DNA from 2 places in the Halioxenophilus sp. WMMB6 genome. Region 1 is predicted to be linked to the other one. Evidence: predicted binding sites of a transcription regulator. Region 1 holds the regulator's gene; the other holds the start of a gene.

Region 1 (11,352 bases):
ACTGCCGACTGGTTGGCCGCCCTGGACGGGCGATGGCACTCAAGCGGTTTCTCGATTATGTGCAGCAGCACTCGCAAGTGTGGGTAGCCACCCGTTTGGATATCGCCCGTCACTGGCAAGCGGTACACCCGCCAATATCAGCGTGATTTTTAATAGCAGGCCAATGGATTACACCGTTTGCCACGCAACAGTTAATTAAACCGCCAGCCCCGGACCCTCACTCAGGCGGGGCTATCACCGAACAATATTTCAAGCCGACCATTATCCCCAAATAGCAACGGAAGCGTGTGAATGGTTTGTTACCACTATTTGCTTTTTATTAACGGCTCTTTCTACTATTAACGATTTCTATCTACACAACAGCGAAGTCGCCCGCTGGTATTTAAATCGGCCGGGCTTATCCATTTTCCGTACAGTAAAGAGCACTATCGACTCAGACCAGATTCAGACAACGGGCGAGATAGGAGTGGTCACTCGCTGACCAAACCCGGAACTCGATCAGCGGTAACACCTGGATTCGATTTTAACGACATTCATGTTAGGGATTGCGCACAGTTATTCACCCGCTTTCCCCAAATAGCCGTGCTAATTAGCGCTACACGCAAACAATACAAGTGTTCAAGTTTATGCGCTCATTTCCCGACGTACTCGGCTACCCGAAAATACCAATCAACCGCTTAACTATTTATGGGCAGGTGCGTCCGGTGGGTTTTTTCGCAACTCTTCACGAATATGACTGACCATAAATTTAGTTGCATAGATCACCACGGCGGCAGTGGCAACAACAACAATAATCCCAGACAAAACAACGGTATCAATATACATTTTTGAACCCTCAATTCGATTTGGCTTGCTACTCTTTTACCGGACGCAGCCGGCAATTTTGGAGAAGTCATTCGCCCTCTCCACAGTTTGCAAACTACGCCTTGGCGCCCCCAGGGGCTTGACACATGTCAACCTGTTGTGGTGGGGAGTAGTTACAGTAACTTGGCAATTGATTTAGAGCAGATGGACGCAGGATAGGCGCCCATAGCGTTTGCGAGGAGCCAAGGTTGCTCTGGATAATAACGATAACCGCCGATTGCGGCGCGCAAGTGAAAGCAGAGATTCACAAAAGCGTGACGCATAAGCAGGGGGGCCAGCCAAACAGTGACGGCCCAGAGAGCGTCTATTAGATAATTAGGATTAGTACTTCGATGGCCACATTCTCCCCGCCAGCAACAGACATATGGTCAAAACTGCACAATCTGCCAGGCATCCAAGCCATACAACCACTCGTTGACCGGCTCACGGATTTCAACCTGGATGCCGCTGCCCTGCGTGACATAAGCAGTGAGTGCCGGCAGCTTGCTGTGTGTGTCCACGTCCCCTTCTGCCGCGAAGTATGTAATTTCTGCAATTGCAATATCGTTGTCACCCGCCAATATGGTCTGGCTGCACAGTATGTGGATATGCTCCGGCGTGAAATCCAGTGGTATGGCGAGGCTCTGCATGACACCCCACTCACCCAATCACCGTTAAAACAGCTCTATATTGGTGGCGGCACCCCCACCTTTCTGTTGGCCGATGAGCTGCGCAGGCTGATGAGCGGTATACGTGACCAATTTGGTGTGTCGACTAGCCCCGACCGGGATTATTGTATCGAAATTGACCCGCGCTTCTTCGATTCTGAAATGGCACAACTCATCAAAAGTCTGGGCTTTAATCGTGTTCAATTTGGTCTGGAAGACTTCAACGTGGATGTCCAGCAGGCCACCAACCGTAAATATACCGGCCAAACGGTACAGGATGCGGTCGCAGCCGCCCGTCAGGCTGGTATCAAGCTGATTAGCATCGACCTGCTCTACGGCCTCCCCTACCAAACGCAAGCCAGCTTCGCTGCCACCTTAAAGCAGGTTGCCAGGCTTCAGCCGACACGTGTGTTTATGCGCCACTTTCAGTTCGAGCCGGCGACCTTTCAAACCCAGGCCCAACTCAATGAAGCTGAGATACCTGACTCCAATACACTGGTGAGCCTGCAAAATCTGGCGGCAGAGTTCTGGCTGACCCAAGGCTACGCACCACTCGGCGCTGTTGGGTTTATGCGCAACACCGACCCACTCTATAACGCTGCCGAGCACGGCATTCTGTATAGCTTTCACCGGGGCTACGGCAGCCAACCCTTTGATTTTCAACTGGGAATAGGCCAATCGGCGATCAGCCGTACACCGTCAGCCCTGTGGCAGAATCAGCGCCACCTGCGCGACTACACCAAACAGGTGGTTAAACAGAACCACTCGATTAGCCGGGGGTTGTATCTCAACGAGGATGACCGGGCTCGTCAGTTTGTAGCCGAAAAACTTCTTTGTAATCAAAGTATTAGCAAGAGAGATTTTGAACAGCGGTGGCAGCAGCCATTTGATGATTATTTTGCCGATGAGATGGCAGTGCTGAACTGCCTAAAAACCGATAACATACTGCAAAATGATGCCAACAGCTTTGGGCTGACCGGCTCAGGGCGCTGGTTCGCAGCCGAGCTGGCAGCACTGTTCGATAGCAACTTGGCGCACTAGTTAACCATTCATGCGATAGGGGCGCCATTTAGCCCGCATAACTTGCTTATTAGCTACTTACGATTTACCTTCTTTGAAGGCATGCACTCTCGCCATTTTTTTTGTACACTCTCCCTTTACCGCACCCGCCTAGGATTTTAAAACGCTATGGCCAACAGTAACTACGTTCGCTGCAGCAATTGCGCCGTCAGCAAGTTTTGTCTGCCCCACACCCTATCCGGGGAGGACATCAATCATCTTGAGGGGATTGTCCAGCAGAAACGGGTACTCCACGCCGGCGAAACGCTGTACCACTCAGGCGACCACTTTGATGGCCTGTACGCCATTAGCTCTGGCAGCTTCAAATCAGTTGTGATCGCCACCAACGGCGATAGTCAGATCACAGAATTTGCATTCCCTGGTGAAATTTTGGGTTTTGATGCTTATCACGGCAAAACTCACAACACCTTCGCAGAGGCATTAGAGACCAGCAGCGTCTGCTTTTTACCCCAGGCTCAGCTGGACACCTTGTCACAGAAAGTACCAGCCCTGCAGCAGCAGCTTTATAACCTCTTCTCGGCAGAGATCCAAAGCAACAATGAGTTCCTGTTAATGATGGGCAAACGCTCAGCCGAAGACCGATTGGCCGCTTTGCTCATCAACATCTCCAGCCGCTACTCTCAGCGCGGCTACTCAGCAACCCAGTTCCGCCTTTCCATGTCACGCACTGACATCGCCAATTACCTGGGTCTGACCATAGAAACCGTTAGCCGCCTGATTCGACGCTTCCAAAAAGAGGAGCTCATCGCGGTCAGCCAGCGGGACATCACCATCATCGATTTGGTGGGGTTAAGCGAACTGGCCGGTACTCACTGCACTTACGAACAGGAAGTCGGCTCCCGCTAGCCAGTCATAAGCGCTGCTGCTTACAACTCTTCTGCTCCAGCTCTACCACTACGCTGGGCTGAACCATCAGAGTTGGCCACAGCAGCGTCCATCACTATTTGATCTCAATTTTCTTTTGTGTGGGTGGCAACTCTTGTGCCTTCGGCGCCTGCAAGGTTAACACGCCATTTTCAAACTGAGCGCTGATATCACTCTCCTGCACACCTGGCCCCAAATTGAAGCTGCGCTGGTAGCTACCAAACCGGCGTTCACGTCGAATGATTTTATCGCCCTCTTCCTGCTTCTCGTCACTCTCCATTTTGGCATCCAAGGTTAGCAGGCCATTGTGCACGGTAACGTGAATGTCTTCCTTTTTAACGCCTGGCAGATCAGCACGAATTTCGTAGTGATCTTTTTTATCTTTGATATCTACCCGCGGTGCGAACACTCCGGCAGCGCCTTCCCCGGGGGCAAAGAAAGAGTCGAAGAAGTTATCGATATCCCAAAGTGAATTGCGTGGTACTAAACTCATGGTTACTCCCTCCTGAAATCACTATGCATTGCATTTAGAAAAAGGTTAGAGCGAACTACACACCAAACACTACACTGCCAAATCCCACCTTTTCTCGCTCACCAACCTTTGAGTACAACATGCCCGTTAAGGTACTACTGGGAGACATTATTTTTTTGAGATACGTCAACCATAGCCAATACCAAGTTGGCATATCTAGCCGCACAGTTAATTAAGGCGGGCAATAACTACTCTGCTATCGATTAGAGAGTTGCGGCAGCGGGTAAGCGGTGGTAGCTGGACTATGAAAAATTGGATCCAAACGGAAGCACTCAGCCAACCACTGACAACCAAAGTGCACCACCCAATAAGCAAAAACCACATCACTCAGAAAATGGCCTCCTTGCATAATGCGCGTCAGCCCAACCAAACAACCAAGTGCAAAGCCAAACACATACCAGCGTCTATCACCAAACACCCAGGCCAAGGCTATCGTAAAAAAAGCAATGGCGGCATGACCACTGACGAAGGAGCAGTTAGTATCGCAGGCGCCGGAATAGGTGAGTGGTGCAGTGAAGGGTAAATCACCGCCAAAAATAGTAATATCACCAGGACGTGCTCGCCCAGTGGTGTTGTTTTTTAACAGTGTATTAACAAGCAGGCCAGGCACCAGCAGCAGTGATACAAACAGATAACCAGAAGCCTGCCGAAGTTTATGCCAGTTACTGGCGCCCCGCTTAATAATTAGCTGCCATTGGCTGAGCAGAAGCAGGGCCAACAGAATAAGCAACCAAAGAAAGTGAATTTTAGCGAAAAAGCGGTAGATAAATACCACTTCCGGTTGAGCGGCCAGATTAAAGCCGTGGTGATAAAAGGTGCTACTGACGGACAGATCGATCTCAGGCCACAGAATAAAAACGATCGTTGTTACAAAAAACAAGACCACATCCAAACGCGGTATTAGAGTTCTACTGTTTAGGAACCATTTCTCCATAACCATGAAACCCTCTTAGCCAATAAATATATAAGAGCTTGCCAGATGTAACATGATAATCTTGAATTGTTTCCAATAGTTGAACGTCCATAAATCGTTCTATGAACGGTGCAGCTACTGGGCTGTTGGTCAGAAAAAGAAACTCCTGCCTATCGTTATTTTGCCAATAACTGAAATTATTTTTTAAATCGTAGTAATCCTGAATGTGGCCAGCGTCTTCGTTCCAATAGGCAAAATTATTGCTGCCAGGATAGAGGTAGTAACCGAAATAGGCCAGCAGCTTGCGCGAGTCACTCGCCAGCACGGCTGCGGGATAGTCTGCTTTATAGTGCTGCAAGCGATTGCCGAGCTCATCCCAACCCAGCACGCGTTCATATGGATTATTCTTGGTGGTCGACTCAACGCCAGCCTGCTTTAGTAGCACCGGGTAGTGATAAAAAATCGCCAATAGCAGCCAGTTACAGACAACCGCCACCATCAAAGACTTCGGCCTCTCCCGCAACACAGCGCCGAGCAGCAGCACCGCGCTAATCAGTGCCGGCGCAGCCCAGTTGGCAAAGGCTCGGCTAAACAGCGCCTGCACAGCGATGAGGGTCAACAGGCCAACACCAGGCCACAAAACAACTCTGGCCCACTCCTGCTGATGGATAAGGCTCGCTACCATTCGCCAGTTACGCCACAACAGATAGGCGCTCACCAGGCCCAACAGAAACAGCTGGCTCACCAGAAACTCAAGCAATTTCAGCGGATGAATCAAATTGCCCGACAACTGTGAGATCTCGGCGGTGTGCTGCCAAGAGACCCAATGATTTTGGTAATTCCAATAGACGTTGAGTGAAAACAGCGCAGCGGAGATAAGCACCGCCAGCCAAGGGCCCGCTTGCGACAGTATCGGCCGCCGCTCACGATTGAGTAACAGATAGATAAAAACCGTGAGAGGAAATACTGCGAAATTGTATTTACTCAGCATCCCGCAGCCAGCAAAGAGCCCCACTAAAGCCCAACGATAGAGCGCCCCGGTTTTAAAAGCCCACAACAGCTGCCAAAGGCTGAGCGACCAAAAAAGCAGTAGCACAGAATCCGTGGTAATAAACAGGCTGTAGAAACCCACCAAGGGCATACTGGAAAAGAGCAGGCCGGCGGCGGCACCGCTGTGCCTCCCACCAAAATCAGAACCTATCCGATAGACAACCCAGCTGGTTAGCGTCCAGGCACAGAGTGCAGAAAATTTAATCACCTCTTTGGAGTCACCGGCAATAGAGGTGAACGCCCCAATCAACCAGGCCAACATTGGCGGCTTGGAGTAGTAACCGAGATCCGGGCTTAATGACCAATGGTAGTAGTAGATCTCATCGTAAAATAGGCCAACATAGGGCTGCCAGATAAGGTAACAACGGTAGCAGAATGCCAACAAAAGTAGACTATAGAAGAGTACAACCGGGCTACGCCAGACTGCGCTTAAACCAACGCTCTGCCATACAGAGGCAGGGGTGTGTGGCGTGTTATCAAGCTCCGTCATCGCAAACCATGCCTGTTGAAACTAGAGTTGCCGATACTCCCGGAACCACTCAACAAAGCGCTCCAGGCCCACTTCAATCGGTGTCGCAGGCGTAAAGCCAACCAATGCATGGATACGGTCGATGTTGGCGCAGGTTCGGTAAACATCCCCCGCCTGCATGCCGACATAATTTTTAACGGCAGCACAACCAAGCAGTTGCTCCAACAGTTCGACAAAGTAAGAGAGTTTAACCGGCTTATTATTGCCGATATTAAGTATGCGGTGGGGTGCATTGCCGCCACTGGCCGCGGGGGGTTTTAGCGCAACTTTTACCAGGCCATCGACAATATCATCTATATAGGTAAAGTCGCGATAGAGGTCTCCCTCATTGTAAATATCAATGGGCTTCTTCTGGCGGATGGCCTCGGCAAATTTAAAGTACGCCATATCCGGTCGCCCCATAGGGCCATAGACCGTAAAAAAGCGCAGGCCAGTTGTCGGAATTTGGTAAAGATGGGCATAGCTGTAGGCCAGTGCCTCGTTAGCCTTTTTAGTAGCAGCATACAAACTCACTGGCCGATCAGTCGCCTGCTCCTCAGTGAACATACTTTCGCTACTATTGCCGTAGACTGAACTCGAGGAGGCATACACTAGGTGATCAACAGGGTTGTCTCTGCACGCCTCCAGTATGTTCATAAACCCAACCAGATTGGACTCAGTGTAGGCGTCAGGGTTATCGATTGAATAGCGAACACCCGCCTGGGCCGCTAAATGCACTACCAAATCGAAGTCAAACTCAGGAAACAGTGCTTTGAGGCTAGCACCGTCACTGAGATCCAACCGCCGAAACACGAAATGGCTGTGCTTTTCCAACAACGCCAGGCGGCTTAGCTTCAATTGGCTATCATAATATTCATTAAGGTTATCGATACCCACCACCTTGGCACCGCACCAAAGCAGATACTCGGCCACCCAGTAACCGATAAACCCGGCAACCCCAGTAACGAGTACCGATTTTCCCTTGAAAAATTTTTGTAGTTCGTGCTCAGACATCATGCCAATTATCTGACGATGTGGTTGGAAATAGGCGACCGGCTGGTATCGAAGAACAGCGTTGCTGTAAGAATACCTCATCCACCCTTAAGAAAACTTTAAGGCGAATAGAGAATACTACAGCCTAGTAACACTTTTTTGACAACGACTTTTCGTTACCGAAACAATTCTGTCAAAATAGCATAATAGTATCGCGAGCCAAACAAAGGATGCAGCTGTGAAGGGAGGCAACTTTTGGTCTGGCTCTGTCAAAAATCACGATTAACCCGATATACAATCGCTCGACAGAAGCGCCAGAGGAGTTGAAAGAGCGTCGATGCCCAGTTATGCAACCCTACCCTCTTAACAGCAGTGCTGGGCAAAACCGTTTTCAGTAAAGAATGACCACCAAAAATGCTCAAACAACTCGGCTTCGTTAGCGCTATGCCCGCACACAATTCAACCAAGCAAAGCTGGCCGGGCTTGAACCCATGGAAGTGGTTACTGGGAGCCCTCGTCCTCATCCTTCTACTCCAGGTAGTCGATCACTGGCTCGATTGGGCGACACTGGCAGAGGCGTGGCAGGAGCTGGATAAGCCCAAAGCGATGATCGGCGTGGCGTTGATCATTGCCAGCCATCTGTTGCGTGGCCTGCGCATTCACTGGCTATTGAAAGAGCGGATTAGCAGCCGTTTTCACGTAATGATCAAGCTATCAGCCTGGCACCAATTTACCAATAACCTGCTACCCATGCGCCTCGGCGAGGCGGCCTTCCCTATCTTAATGAAACGCTACTACGGTGTTACAGCGCTGGACTCGGTATCGCAGCTGGTATGGTTGCGCATGCTGGATCTGCTGTTTATGGCGGCGGTGACGACTAGCGTGCTATTGCTTATCAAGCCACTGTTGGGTGTTGCCGCACTGGTTGCAGTCGCTCTGATGCTGGCGCTTGGCGAATGGTTACTGGCCCTGAACCGTCAACACCGGAGTCTGCCGCCGTTGCTGTCGCGTTTTCGCTGGCTGAACACCGCCCTACAAGCACTCCTTCAGCAGGCGCCCCACTCCAACCGGCAACAGCTCCAACTAATCGCCATCACCGCAGCCTCCTGGCTCAGTAAACTGCTGGCGGTCTGTATCGCGATATCACTCTTTTCGTCACTGCCACTGATCCCCTCCCTTGCCGGCGCCATCGCCAGTGAACTGGCCGGCATACTGCCCATCCACGGCATTGCGGGTTCGGGCTCCTTCGAGGCGGCGTTTTATTCGGGTATCAGTTTGGTTGAGGGCTTCAGTGCAGACTGGCTGGCCGTGGCCATCAACGTTCATATCTTTCTTTTCGCAAGCACTACTCTGATGGCGCTCTTCTGCTCGCTTATCCCGGTAGTAACGGCTAAACAACCTGTAGGTGAACATGACTTGTAACAGTGATCCGACGATCGCAGCCTCCCTTCTGGCAGGGCACAGCCTCTCAGTCGTAATCCCCTTTTATAACGAGCAGGGCAACTGCCTGGCCCTACTGGAAGAGTTGCAACAGGCGCTAACAAACCTACCCTGCCCCTGGGAGGTGATCTGCGTCAACGATGGCAGCCGCGACGGTACCCAAGCAGAGTTGAACCAGGCTCGCCAGCAATTGGGCGGCCATGTGGTACTGATTCAGTTTTCCCGCAACTTCGGCCAGAGCGCGGCCATGCAGGCGGGAATCGACAACGCCCGTGGCGATATCATCGTCACCCTGGATGGAGACCGACAAAACGACCCTGCGGATATTCCCGCTATAATTACAGAGCTCATCGGCAAAGATCTGGATATGGTCGCCGGCTGGCGCAAGAACCGCCAAGACAGTGAACTTGATCGCAAGCTCCCATCGCGCATCGCCAATCTGCTAATTCGTAAGGTCACCGGTATCGACATCAAGGACAACGGCTGCAGCCTGAAGGCTTTTCGGGCGAGTGTGATCAAGCAGATCACCCTGATGGGAGAGATGCACCGCTTTATTCCCGCCTGGGTCTCCGGCGTTACCGATCCCTCCCGCATCGGCGAGCTGGCCGTCAACCACCGTGCCCGCACCACCGGCCAATCCAAGTACGGCTTGTCGCGCACCTACCGGGTGATTTTGGACTTGATCGTGGTGCGCTTTTTTATGCGTTTTGCCCGTCGTCCCGGCCACTTCTTCGGCGGTATTGGCATGCTCTCGGGCAGTATCGGTGCACTGATGCTCTTCTACCTGCTGGCCCTGAAGCTTTTCACCGGCGCCGATATCGGCGGTAGACCGTTACTGTTCACCGGCATTTTGTTGGTAATTACCAGTATTCAGTTGATTACCACCGGCATTCTGAGCGAGCTGCAGGCACGCAACAAACCCGTGCACTACCCCACCCGCTCGGCAACGGCCAATGGCGACCGAACCTGGAGCCAGCATGAGCAGTAAGGTAACTGCTCATCTCGACCATAGCCCCTACGCCTGGCTGCTGGCCCCCAGCACGCTAGTGGTAGTGGCATTAATCAGCCTGGTGGGGCTGGCCTTTTGGAGCCCTCTGTTTGATCTCGATGAGGGGGCTTTTTCCGAGGCAACCCGGGAGATGCTCGCCTCCGGTAACTGGGTCTCCACCTACTTGAATGGTGTGCCCCGCTACGACAAGCCAATCCTCATCTATTGGTTTCAAGCCGTCAGTGCGACTCTGTTTGGCATCAACAGCTTTGCCTTCCGGCTGCCCTCTCTGCTGGCTGCCGGCCTCTGGCTATTGGTGATCTACCGCTTTGTGAAGGAGTTTTTCAACACCCGGGCGGCGGCACTAACGGTGTGGATAATGGTCACCACCACCCTGGTGAGTGTGATGGCCAAAGCGGCCACGGCCGATGCTCTACTGAACCTGTTATTAACCACCACCTTTTTTCAGATCTATCGCTTTTGGTCGCAAACCTGCGCCGCACAGGAGGGTGGCCAAGCGCTGAATAGCTGGCCGGCATTGGCCATCATTGGTGGCTTGATGGGCCTTGGCTTCCTCACTAAAGGGCCAGTGGCCGTGGTGTTGCCCCTGGCGACCGCGTTAGCCGCCATGACTTGGCGCAGGGATATTAAAATATGGTTACTGGCCTGCCTGCACCCGGCCAGCTGGCTCACCTTCCTGGTGGTGATTATCCCCTGGCACATCGCGGTCTACCTCGATCAGGGCTGGGACTTCTTCCGGGGCTTCTACCTGGGTCACAACCTGGAGCGATTCAGTAGCACCATGGAGAGCCATGGTGGCAACCCAGCCTACTACCTGCTGCTATTGCCGTTTTTACTGCTGCCCTACACCCGCCAGGCGGTGAAGCTGTTACCGCAGCTGCGCACGCTGAGCTGGCGTGCGCCCGAGCCAATTACCCTCTATTTTGGCTTTTGGTTTTTAATCACCTTTACCATTTTCTCCTTTTCACAAACCCAGCTGCCCCACTACCTGCTGTACGGGCTGGTACCGGTGTTTATCGCCATGGCCGTGCAGTGGAGCAAGAGTGCGGAGTCTGTTAACCGCTGGGATTTGGTCATTGCCTTTATCAGTGCCGTCCTAATCTGTGCCCTGCCGCTGGCGCTAAAGCCGCTTGCCGACAAAGCCGAGGGCTACGACTCCGCCACTGCCGCGCTTGGCTGGGCTGCTTTCGCCAGCCACTACTGGCTGGTAGCGCTAGCCCTGTTGTTGGCTGCGGTTATCGTCCTCAGCCGCAATGCGCACTCATCTGCCCGCCTGCTTATTCTGGCGGGACTGGTAGTGGCGGCCAGCAACTTTGTACTCATGCCCACCATCGTTGCCGGCCAACAGCAGCCAGTGTATGAGCTGGCCAGCATCGCCCGTACCCTGGCGCCGGAGCAGCGCCTGGTGGCCTACAAAGTCAATATGCCGAGCTTCAGTGTCTACAGCCGACG
Region 2 (11,352 bases), on a different contig from region 1:
GCGGTTGATGCCAGTGCCGAAAGTCAGTGGTGGAAAGGTAATACCCATACCCACACCTGGTGGAGCGATGGCGATTCACCGCCGGAAGTGGTGGCCGATTGGTATAAAGAGCACGGCTACCAATTTTTGGTGCTAAGTGACCACAATATTATGCAGCAGGGTGAAAAGTGGTACTCCATTACCAATAGTAAACGCAATGCCGAGCAGGTGCAGGCTGCCTACCAAACGTATCACAAGCTGTTTCCCACCGGTTGGATTGAAGAGCGGGAAGTGAACGGGGATAAGCAGGTGAAATTAAAAACTCTGGATGAGTTTCGTTCACTCTATGAACAGCCCAACCGTTTTATTTTTGTCAAAGGCGAAGAGATTTCAGATCGCTTCCGCGCCCATCCGATCCATATGAATGGTGTTAACACGGTGAAGAAAATAGAGCCGCAGGCTGGCAACAGTGTGGCCGATGCCATTCAGAACAATATTGATGCGGTGCGCCGCCAAAGTGAGCAATTTGGCCAACCTATGTTTGTCCATCTGAACCACCCCAATTTCTACTACGCGCAAACCGCCGAGGATTTTTTCTATCTCGATTACGCCCCCGGTGAAGGCTACTTTGAGATGTACAACGGCCACCCTCATGTCAATAACTACGGCGATGCGCTGCACGATAGCGCCGAACGTATCTGGGATATCGTACTGGCCAAACGCCTGGGCGAGCTGCACCGCAGTGTGCTCTACGGCGTGGCAGTGGATGATGCTCACGAGTACACCCGCTGGGGTGTGGGCGAGACCAACCCAGGCCGCGGTTGGATCATGGTGCGTTCCGAGTGGTTAACCCCCAATAAAATTGTTGAGGCCATCAAGCGCGGCGACTACTACAACAGCACCGGGGTGACGTTGAAAAAGTTGGCCATCAGCGACAACCGCATCGATCTGGAAATTGACGCTGAACGGGGTGTCGATTACCGGGTGGAGTTTGTCGGTACCCGGCGCGGAGTCGATCTGGAGCCCGAGATGAGTGTTGTGCCGCATGATCACATGGGGGTTACGGATCACGAGCATAAAGCCATCAAACGCTACAGTGCGGAGATCGGCCAGCTATTGAAGGTAGTCGAGGGCCGTAAAGCGAGTTATGTGGCTACCGGTGATGAGATCTATGTTCGGGCGCGTATCATCTCCAGTAAGGCCAAGCACAATCCCTTTGCCGAGGGTGATGTGGAGATGGCCTGGACGCAACCTCTGGTGGTGGCCGCCCCCTAAGAGCGATAACCAGCCCTTTGGGGCTGGTTATCAGCTTGGCTGAGGCAGATTACAGTGTGGCTGGCAGTGGGTATCGTTTAACCACGCCGGTGGCATCCACTGGCTCGCCATCAATCAGCTTGGGCCGGTACTTGCGGTTAAGCAGGGAGTTCTTCAGTGCGGCCAGGGCGCGTTGGTTGTCGATGCTGGTTTCGACGACCTCTACCTCACTGGCATTGCCGCGCCAGGAGACATTGTAGCGAAACACAGCATAGTCTCCGGCGGGCTCCTGCTCGAGATCTTTAGCTTGATTCAGGTTGGGCAGGTCGACGGGCAGGCGGACAATCTCGTTGCCATTGTCGCTATCGTGTTGCAGATTTTCAAATAGGGTATGGTAGGCCTTGCGATACTGTTTGCGGGCAGACTCCGGCCGGTTGTAGAGCATGTACCAGTCGGCCAGCATAATTTCGGCATCAAACAGCGACTGAAAATCGTGGTCGCCGTCGCTGGCTTCGATTGTCACCATACGCTCAATGGCTTCGCGCCCAGAGTTGTACTGCTCAATAATGAAATTCTCTTTCTGCGCGGCCAGTGTGGTGGCTGGGTCGTTGGCTTCCAGTTTGCTGTCGACGATAGGGCGATTTTTTTCAACGCTCACCACCGACAGATAGTAGGCGCTGACGGAGAGATCATAGAGCCACGGCACCATGGCTTGATCGCTCGTACCATAGTGTTGCTCGAGTGTAGCCAACGCTTTGGTAAACAGCTGGTTGGCGCGCAGCAGGTGCAGCTCAGGCCGGCCGCCAACGCTGGCATCGTGGCCGAAGTAGTTAACCATGTGCAGGCTGGCCAACTGGCGGACGCCTTGCAGGAATTTTTCCGGGCCATCGACGCCATGTTCCGTCGCCAGCCACTGCCAGTGACCCAAAAAGTTCTGAGCCAGCTCCCAGTCGTCCATGGCCACAGCGCTCTCTACCATAGCGGCCAGAATCACCTCTTGCCCGGTTGAGTAGAGGCCCTGATTGATACGCTCCACGTGCATGGCGCTTTTGAAGGCCTCCAGGGCGGCGCTGTGGTCCTGCTGCTGTTGCAGTTGCATACCGAGGCTGGTGTAGAGCTGGCCCAACTCGGCGGCGTAGGGCCCCTGTTCAGATTGGACGGCGGCGATGGCGTCGGCAACGGTGGTTGCCACAGGTTTAGGCTTGGATGAGGTTGTGTTGGTGTGCAGGGCAGCCAGTTGCAGCGGCTCTTCGCCGGCGGCTAAAGCTATGCCTGGCATGCCTGTGCCGGAAACAAATGGCAATGCACACAGCATTAGCCTGTGAATGGTTTGGCGGACTTTCATTAACCTATCCTCTTACAAATACCCAATCTCAAAAAACAGACACACAAAACCCTAGTAGCAAGGCACCCGCGCTCCTACGCGACGCTATTTTCGTTATGGTTGTGATTATTATTTTGAGAGAGAGTCACCAGCCCTGGTTGTTGGCCACGAATCAGCCTGGCACCAGGAGGGTGCTCGAGAGGTGGGCTTACAGCTTCTTGCCGGTTTGGTTAGCCCCGCCGTCACTCTAGGTATAGTTCATCCCTTTCGGGCATGACAAATCGCTGTTGGTTTTCAAGCTAACGCTGATAAGGCAGCGCTAACCTTTGGTCGAAAAGCCCCAGCCGGTGACGTTATCTTGCTACCGCAGTCACAATTTCTAACTGGCCGCGATACTCTATCTTGTCGTTTTCGCTAGTTGCAGAAGAGGGACATACAAATACCGTACCTAACCCATCCGCTCGCCCCGGGTTAGTGAGGCAATTAGCGAAGTTATTGCGCACTTATCACCCACTGCGGCAGATAAATCTCTATTCAATACGGTTAAAAGGACATTTCTTCTCCCCACACGGCCAGCGTCAGTTGGCCGGGGTCAGCTGCCTGCTCAATTTTGGTGCTTGATTCGGAGTGACGTGTTGGTCACTGGTTGCAAACCGAACAAAATCATCCGTTAATCGGCAATAGGGCTGCGGAGCTGTGTAGGCAAACAGGCAAGTTGGCTGACGGCGGTAGCCTGCCCACCTATTTGGCGGGTGGTGGCAGTACCCGGCGGAAGGTCAGATTAATGCGCGGCTGATGGATTTCCGGGGCGGGGGGGACTCCGTGCTGGAAGTGACGCTGAAATTCCGGGTGCATAACCAGCAGGCTGCCACTGTTGAGTTCCAGTTCACCGACCTCGCCGGTGGCAGAAGAGCGGTATTGGAAACCTCGTGTCGCGCCGAAAGTGACAGAGGCGATGAGCGGCTCGGTGCCCATTTCGCGGTCGTCGTCACTGTGCCAGCCGACATAATCGCTGCCATCCCGGTAGAGGTTCACCAACACGGCATTAAACGGATAGTTGAGTTTGGCTTCCAGTGCCCGGCGAATCTGAAGCAGCAGAGCATTCCAGGGCTGGGAGGTAAGCAGGTTATCGGTGTAGCTGTAGACGATACCTGGGTCTGCATGCCAGGTCTGCTGCCTGGGCAGTTGGAAGGAGCGACCGGCCACCGAGTAGTGGTTGGTTGGCCAGGGGTGTTGATGCAGAAAGTACTGCAGGTAATCGGCCTGCTGGGCTCGATTGAAAAAGCCATCCCACAAGCTCAAAAAGGGCGCGATACGTTCATCCACGGTCCGGCTTGTCGGTACCTCTATAGAGGTGACCGGCGGTTCACTGGTAACCGCCGGTACAGGCGCAACCTCAAATACCGAAGCCGACATTTAGGCTCGCAATAGGGCTTTTACCAAACGCTCAGAGAGCTGGTCGGGCGTAAATTGCGGCTCATTGGGCGGATAGAGGGAGTCTTCATCAAACTCGAAGCCGTTGTCCCGAGCAAGGGCGAACATCTCTTTAAGTTTTTGACAGCTTTTCAATTGTTCGGCCAGTGCCGGGTCGCTTTTTGCCTTGGCAGAGAAGGCAGCAATCACATTTACAGACATGGTCTTATCTCTCACTTAATCTGGTGGAACTAAAGGTCGTAATCTGGTGGAACGGTACGGCTTAGCCGCAACAGGGGGTTATGAGCAAATAGTTAGCCGCTAATGTCTGGCCTTTGGCAAAAAAAGCAGTTAACAAAAAGTTATTTAAAAACAAATAGTTATTGCTATTTGTAGGAAAGTGCCTGATCTGCTTTCTGTTGCGGGTGCCGGTGGGGGTGGCTGTTTTGGCGGATTTGCAACAAAGGGTGGTGTCCCACCTTGGTGAAAATTGTCGGAATTGGTACAGGTTGCTGCAGAATTTGGGATTTGTTGAATCGGGTCTTCGTCTGCACGCGCAACGCTCGTTTTCAGTGGTCCAATTTGTTCCCTTTACGACAGTCGTTGCCAATGCCTGAACCGGTTAATGTCGACTTCAGATGGCTCCGATAGGTAGCTCATAACACGTTGAAAGCTGAGGATAAATAAGTAAATCGACCTACTTGAGGGGGACTGGGACATATCATAGGGTTAATACTTTTTTAGGGGTATTTGACTTAGCTTCGTCTCATTGCACAGTCAGTTAATTAAACATGCATATAAATTGCAGAATAGTCGCTGCGAACATGTATGCACAAACTTGCAAATGATAATTATTATCATTTGGCTTGATTTTTGAATTGCTTGATCGTGAGCGCTGGTGTTTGGAGCAGCGCTTTACTTGATCAGAGGGCAACATCACCCACGCGGTGAAATAACAGAATAAAAAAGGTAAATGAGCATGTATGAGAGTAAAAAGTTACTCGCCCAAGCAGAGTCATTGGCGAGTCAAGGCCTGTGGGCGGATGCCGAGAGTTTCTATATCGCCGCTTGTGAGTCTTCCGCCGAGCATGTACGCCATTGGCGCGGCGATAGTGAAACCATAGAAACGGCAGTACTCTGCTACCACCGATTGGCACGTTGCTGTTTCGCCCAGGGGCGAGCGGATGTCGGCCAGGGCGTCTGCGAAAAGATCGATCTCCTCATCGAAGATTGTCGCCAACACTGCACGGTAACTGGCGCTAGCTGTGTGGCGCTCAGCCGCGCATTGGCGAAGACCAAATCGGAACTGCGCAGTGCCCAGCTGCAGCGGGCTCTGACCGAGGGGATGGATTCGGGGTTTAGCAGGCGTTTAAACTAAACGCCTTCAGTTTTGCTGAACTGTGCTTGGCGGGCCGGGTCATACTGGTTATTCTTTTCTACGGTCCACCTGCCGGATCGGCTGATTCCTCACTGCCTTCGACAGGGCTCGGTTTGAAGCTGATGTATATCAAGCATTCAACCAGGATTCGTCATAATCTGCTCTGCGAACCATCACCCAACTAAGGAGCCATCCTGTGGCTGTAGAACATCACGATTTAGTGCACGAATTACCGGAATACAAAGATCAAATCCACGCCTTGAAAACCTCCGATAGCCATTTCCGCAAGCTTTTTGATGAGTACCACGAGTTAACCAAAGAGATTGAAAACATGGAGAACGAGGTGACCCCTACCTCAACCGAGGAGGAGGAGTCCGCCAAATTGAAGCGTCTGCACCTGAAAGATGAGATGGTGACTCTTTTGAAACAGACACAAGGTTAGCCCCTTATGAATCTGCCCCAAATAGAACAGCAGTTGCGCAGCCAATTGGATGTGTTGCAACAACGGTTGCAGAAAATCACCTCTGATTTAACCCAGCCCCACTCAGCCGACTCCGAAGAGCAGGCCCAAGAGCGTGAGAATGACGAGGTTTTGGAGCGAATTGCCCAGGAGACCCGGGAGTCGATCAGCCATATCAACGCGGCCTTGGCCCGAATTGCCGATGGCAGTTATGGTGTCTGTGAAGCCTGCGGTGACAATATCGCGCCGGCGCGCTTGATGGCCATTCCTGAAGCCACCCTCTGTGTGAAGTGCGCCAGTTAAATCAACCCAGTCACACCACCTGGCCTGACCATCGCGTCTGACTATCTCGCTAAGGTAAGGTACTCCAAGCTAAAGCCCGGTCTGTCCCCGGGCTTTTTGTCTATTTTGCCGATAGTGTCTTTTTCGCCGTTTTCGATTCTCTAGCGTCATCGGGGCCTTTGGTCTGTTATTAGGCTGGTGGTGCCGTTGCGGTGTAGACTAGCGGGCCGTCGATAGCACAGAGATTACGCATGAAATACTGCCCGGAATGTGCCAGCCCGCTGGCTGAACAGCTGATAGATGACCAAATACGACTCGGCTGTTCTACTCTGGAGTGTCAGTTTGTCCACTGGAATAACCCCACTCCGGTGGTGGCGGTGATTGTTGAGGTGGCCGATGGGGTGGTGATGGCGCACAACGTCAGCTGGCCGCCTGACTTCTACTCGATCATTACCGGCTTTCTGGAGACCGGAGAAGATCCCATTGAGTGTGCCCGCCGGGAAACCGAGGAAGAGCTGTCACTGGTGTGCGACGAGATCTCTCTGGTGGGGGTCTACCCTTTTGCCCGCCAGAACCAGGTGATTATCGCCTATCATGCCCGGGCCTGGGGCGAGGTGCGCCTCAACCACGAATTGGATGACTACAAAATCGTACCGGTGGATGAGTTACAGGGGTGGCCAATGGCCACCGGCCTGGCCGTCACCGAGTGGTTGGCCAAGCGCAGGGGCGCGTAAGGAGAACGATGTCGCTATCCCCGTTAGAGCGTCTTACCGAGAAGCTGCGCGAAAAGATCCCCAACGGCGAGTTGGCCCTCACCCGTCTACCCCAATGCGACGCTATTCAGTTGTGGCTGCTCGATGCCAACTACCCCCAGTGGCAGTTGAGCCATGAGCAGGCCGCCGAGCTGATGGATAACCCGCCATTTTGGTCGTTTTGCTGGGCCAGCGGCCAGGTGCTCGCCAAGCAGATACTGGCCAACCCCGAGTGGGTTGCGGGCAGGTCGCTACTCGATTTCGGCGCGGGCTCCGGCGTGGTGGCCATTGCTGCCAAGCTGGCGGGTGCGCGCGAGGTGTGGGTGTGTGACCAAGACGCCAATGCTCTGTTGGCAGCAGAGGCCAATGCCGCGCTCAATGGCGTGAGCCTGCAGTTGTGTAACGAACTTAGCACCGCGCCCAGCACGGATCTGGTGACTGTGGCCGATGTCTTTTACGATCGGGATAACCTGCCGCTGCTGGCCACTATGCAGAAAAAATTTGGAGAGATTTTAATGGCCGACTGTCGATTAAAAGGTGAGCCGTTGCCGGGGCTTACCATTGTCGATTTTCAGCGCAGCCATACAGTGCCCGATCTCTCGGAGCTGGATGAATTCAATAATGTCTATATCTATCGCTCGACAGGCGTTTCCACCCAGGCGGTTGATTCGTCTACCCCGTAAAATCAAAATTAATTATTAAAAGAAAGATAGCATCAGGATGTTTCGCAAGCAGAAAAAAGTACTGTTGTATTATTTGTTGGTGGCGCTGGCTAGTGCTTTCGCAGAGGCGGCCACTACCAACCCAAACAGCCCGGATCAAAACTCCTCTGGCCTCAACCCTTCTGACTTCAACCCCTCTGACCCCAACCCCTCTGCCCCTAACCCCTCTGCCCCTAACCCCTCTGACCAGCGCCTCTGTCAAAACTACAGTGGCCTGCCCGAGCCGGAAGGTGAGCATCCGGGCATGGTGCACCTGGCGGGTGGCACTTTCGTTATGGGTAATGATGCCGGCCATAAAGATCACGGTACGGGTAACTTTCAGCCCTTCTACGAAGAGCGCAGCGAAATGGCGGTTACCGTTAAACCCTTCTGGATCGATCGCCACGAAGTGACCAACGCCCAATTCGCCCAATTTGTTGCCGAGACAGGTTATGTCACCCTGGCGGAACGCAAACCCAAAAAGGAGTGGTTTCCTCCCGGCTTCCCGGAAGAGGAGATGGTGGCGGGTTCGGCGGTGTTTATCGCACCCGAGGAGCCGCCGCGAATGGATGATATCTCGGCTTGGTGGCATTTTATTCCGGGCGCGGACTGGCGCCACCCACAGGGGCCGGCCAGTAACATTGAAGGCCGTATGAGCCACCCGGTGGTCCATGTCGCTTATGAAGATGCCGCTGCCTACGCCGAGTGGGCGGGCCGGTCGCTACCCACCGAGGCCCAGTGGGAGTACGCTGCCCGCGGGGGCTTGGCGCACGCGACCTATACCTGGGGCGATAACTTTCGCCCAGATGGGCAGTGGATGGCCAACACCTGGCAGGGCCAGTTCCCGACGGAAAACAAGGGCAGCGATGGCTATATTGGCTCGGCCCCGGTGGGGTGTTTCCCGGCCAACAATTACGGCCTGTTTGATATGGCCGGTAATGTTTGGGAGATAGTCCGGGACCCATACCAACCCTTCCACGCCTCAGACGCCGGCGAGCAGATGGTACAGCCGGGGCAGCATGTCATTAAGGGGGGCTCTTACCTCTGTACGCCCACCTACTGCATGCGTTACCGGCCATCCGCCCGGCAGCCACAAGAGTACACCTTAACCACGTCCCACATCGGTTTTCGCACGGTCATAAACGAGTGGTAGCTATCGATAGTAAAAAGCCCGATAGCTAAAGACCCGACAGTGAAAACCGCACCACCGGTGCTGTTGAGCGCCGGCGGTGCCTCAGCTGGTAAATCGCTCAGCTGACGGCAGTGCAATCTTTTACCTGAGCGATGCAGGCGTTGTCGCGCACACTGTGCAGGGCATTGTTAAAAACCATCTCATTTTCAAACAGCACGCTTTTCACCAGTACCTGGCCGCCACGGTTTTTAATGACGAAAAACTTCTCGCCTTCGGGGCCGGTACCCACGGCGATCATATCGCTCATCATTGAACCCACGCGCACCTCCTGAATGGCCTGCTCGGCTTCGGACTTGCTCGCGAACTCGGCACTCATCATCAATTGATCGCCTTTGCCGTTATAAAAATCAAATTGAAAAATTGAGTCGCCGGTGGTTTTCAATTCAAAGGTGGCAGCCATGCTCTTCTCCAATAGTGTCGTAAAAATTAAATCAGCCAGTATGGTTGCTCTGGAGCAATGCCTGTGCCACGCCGTCAAGCCGCTCTTACTCCTTAATATTGACCAAAATCAAAATTTTTGTCGTCTAAGCAACAAGGCAGTCGACGTCTGTGTCGCAACCACCACAGAAAAGGGCAATTAGCCGTAGAAAAACGCGAAAGCACGGCGGGATTGAAAATTGCTGATTGCTTGCAGAAGGACAAACGCTTGCCAAATTGTTTGGCTGATGGCGTGCCGACCAGGGTAGCAAGCTGCCCTGGCCACTCGCTCAAATTTGGAGAATCTGTGATGCAACCCCTATCGATTAGCATGAATTTACCCAGCCGCGATTTGGAAAAATCGGCCATGGAGCGGGCTATTACCGCGTTTGCTTTGAGCATTGCCACGCAAAAGGAGGCAACCCAGGGACTACAGGCGGGGCCGACACTGGATATCACCTTTATGTTGGCGTTTAACGGCGATAAACCGCCGTTTGATGGAATGCGTATGGGTGGCTATACCGCCAATGACAATACACTCTATTTTCAGGCGGCGGTGCCAGAGACGTTTAACAACTCTGAGCGCGCCAAAGATTACGTGGCGGCGATACTGGAAGACGTGGTCACTAATGCCATCGACTATTTTCAAACCACAGACATCCGCTTTGATGCCATCAACTGGAAACGGGCGCTGCCGCCGTTAATTAGTGGTGCCGATAAGATCGTACTACCCAACTAAAGGCTTGGCTAAGCCTTGCCGGGTAGTTGGGAGGGCTGAATAAACCGGGCTAGGGAGGTTTTACTCCTCCCAGTCCTCATCTTCCATATCGTCGAAGCGGTCATCGGATTTGGGGGCTTTCTTGGCAAGAATGCGTTTCAGCATAGGGGAGGGCTCACCATTGAGCTCGGCCTGTAGCTCTTCGATAATCTCCTCCACATCCGGCCCCTCTTTTACCACCACTGGGTTAACGCCAATCGTGACCAGCTGTTTGGTGGCGGAGCCGCCCACAGATCCGCAGTAGACCAGGTCGCAGCCCAAGAGCCACTGTAATTTGGGCTTGAGCTTGTCTTCGTTACCATCTTTAAGCTCTTTCGGAAAAATTTTACTGGCGATCAGTTCGGCCTCATCGCCATCAATTTCGTAGACAAAAAAGCCCTGCGCGGAACCAAAGTGCTGGTCCACCATTTCCCCGTCCTGGCTGGCAAAGGCCACTGTTAATTTGCCGTTTGGAGCGGCGTCCTCGGGTTGTAAGTCGGCTACACAGCTGATTTCAGCAAGGGTATTCATAGCGATAGTCTCCACACATATAAAGCTCTCATTAGCCTTGCTAACGATAAGCAGCCAGTTTGAAACTGATCCAGCGAAAAGTGTTCCAGTCCCGCTGGTGGAGTGGCATGGCTCTTGAAATAACCTCATTGAATTGACCAAAAACAATTCGAGCAGCGGGTAAGCCCTGCGCTGGCCCCTTGTTTCGTGCTGAAAAACGGGTAATCCGTTGCGGAAACTGCGCTTACAGTGCTGTTTGCTTCGGCTGTACCGTTTTCAGGTTGTTGGTAAGAGGTGTAGAGGGCTTGTCAGCCCGGAAGGCAGTGGCCAGTGCCCGATCAGCACGCCATGGATTTCCAGGTTGTGTAGCAAATCCGACAATGCCGCGCTGTTGTATGCAGCACAGAGTTGCCCGTAGGGTAAACATCAACTGTCACTTATTGATTAATGCGTAGAGGATAGCGTCTATGAAAATTGCCGATATTGAGTTTAAAGACGAAGCATTTAAGGCCTGCGTATTGGCAACAGGTTGTGAAAGTGCCGAAGAGGTGGTTGAACTGCGATGTCGCAAGCAAAAGATCAAGGATATCACCGGAGTTGAATTTCTGACTGAGCTGAAATTGCTGGATCTCACCCGCAACAGCCTGACAGACGTAGACCTCTCCAAAAACACTAAGCTGGAAGAGCTGTTTCTGGGTAACAATGCTATTGAAAGCCTGGATATCAGCGCCTGTAAAGAGTTAACCCATCTTGAGATCTTTATGAATGATCTGGAAGAGTTGGACGTTAGCAACAACAACCTGATTGAGGAGTTGTGGGCCGATGTTAACGACCTGAAACAGCTCGATCTTAGCAACAGTGTGGCGTTGACTGACCTGCGGGTTAACAACAACAACCTTACCTCGCTGGATGTCTCCGCCAGCCCCAATCTGG

Evidence for each region. The regulator FNR, encoded in region 1, switches genes on or off when oxygen is low (the NO sensors DNR and NnrR bind a similar motif). The targets are predictions, from matches to a motif close to TTGATCTAGATCAA.
Region 2: a site for FNR is predicted at 5,468-5,481, ahead of SBL51_RS21265 (YdcH family protein). Genes of this name have one in related genera too.

What each region holds. Positions count from the first base shown of each region.
Region 1 covers NZ_JAWMQR010000014.1:12,451-23,802, reverse strand. Annotated here, with positions in the region: gene puuE (allantoinase PuuE) at 1-146, shown strand, start outside; gene SBL51_RS22370 (hypothetical protein) at 682-825, opposite strand; gene SBL51_RS22365 (hypothetical protein) at 1,233-1,364, opposite strand; gene SBL51_RS22360 (coproporphyrinogen-III oxidase family protein) at 1,353-2,552, shown strand; gene fnr (fumarate/nitrate reduction transcriptional regulator Fnr) at 2,700-3,437, shown strand; gene SBL51_RS22350 (Hsp20/alpha crystallin family protein) at 3,532-3,948, opposite strand; gene SBL51_RS22345 (phosphatase PAP2 family protein) at 4,184-4,867, opposite strand; gene SBL51_RS22340 (ArnT family glycosyltransferase) at 4,896-6,440, opposite strand; gene SBL51_RS22335 (NAD-dependent epimerase/dehydratase family protein) at 6,462-7,475, opposite strand; gene SBL51_RS22330 (lysylphosphatidylglycerol synthase transmembrane domain-containing protein) at 7,866-8,873, shown strand; gene SBL51_RS22325 (glycosyltransferase family 2 protein) at 8,863-9,879, shown strand; gene SBL51_RS22320 (ArnT family glycosyltransferase) at 9,869-11,352, shown strand, end outside.
Region 2 covers NZ_JAWMQR010000012.1:52,457-63,808, forward strand. Annotated here, with positions in the region: gene SBL51_RS21240 (hypothetical protein) at 1-1,254, shown strand, start outside; gene SBL51_RS21245 (hypothetical protein) at 1,304-2,578, opposite strand; gene SBL51_RS21250 (alpha-ketoglutarate-dependent dioxygenase AlkB) at 3,299-3,973, opposite strand; gene SBL51_RS21255 (Nif11-like leader peptide family natural product precursor) at 3,974-4,192, opposite strand; gene SBL51_RS21260 (hypothetical protein) at 4,950-5,348, shown strand; gene SBL51_RS21265 (YdcH family protein) at 5,545-5,790, shown strand; gene SBL51_RS21270 (TraR/DksA family transcriptional regulator) at 5,797-6,111, shown strand; gene SBL51_RS21275 (NUDIX domain-containing protein) at 6,342-6,824, shown strand; gene SBL51_RS21280 (class I SAM-dependent methyltransferase) at 6,833-7,525, shown strand; gene SBL51_RS21285 (formylglycine-generating enzyme family protein) at 7,563-8,696, shown strand; gene SBL51_RS21290 (hypothetical protein) at 8,794-9,135, opposite strand; gene SBL51_RS21295 (hypothetical protein) at 9,460-9,891, shown strand; gene SBL51_RS21300 (NifB/NifX family molybdenum-iron cluster-binding protein) at 9,952-10,440, opposite strand; gene SBL51_RS21305 (hypothetical protein) at 10,887-11,352, shown strand, end outside.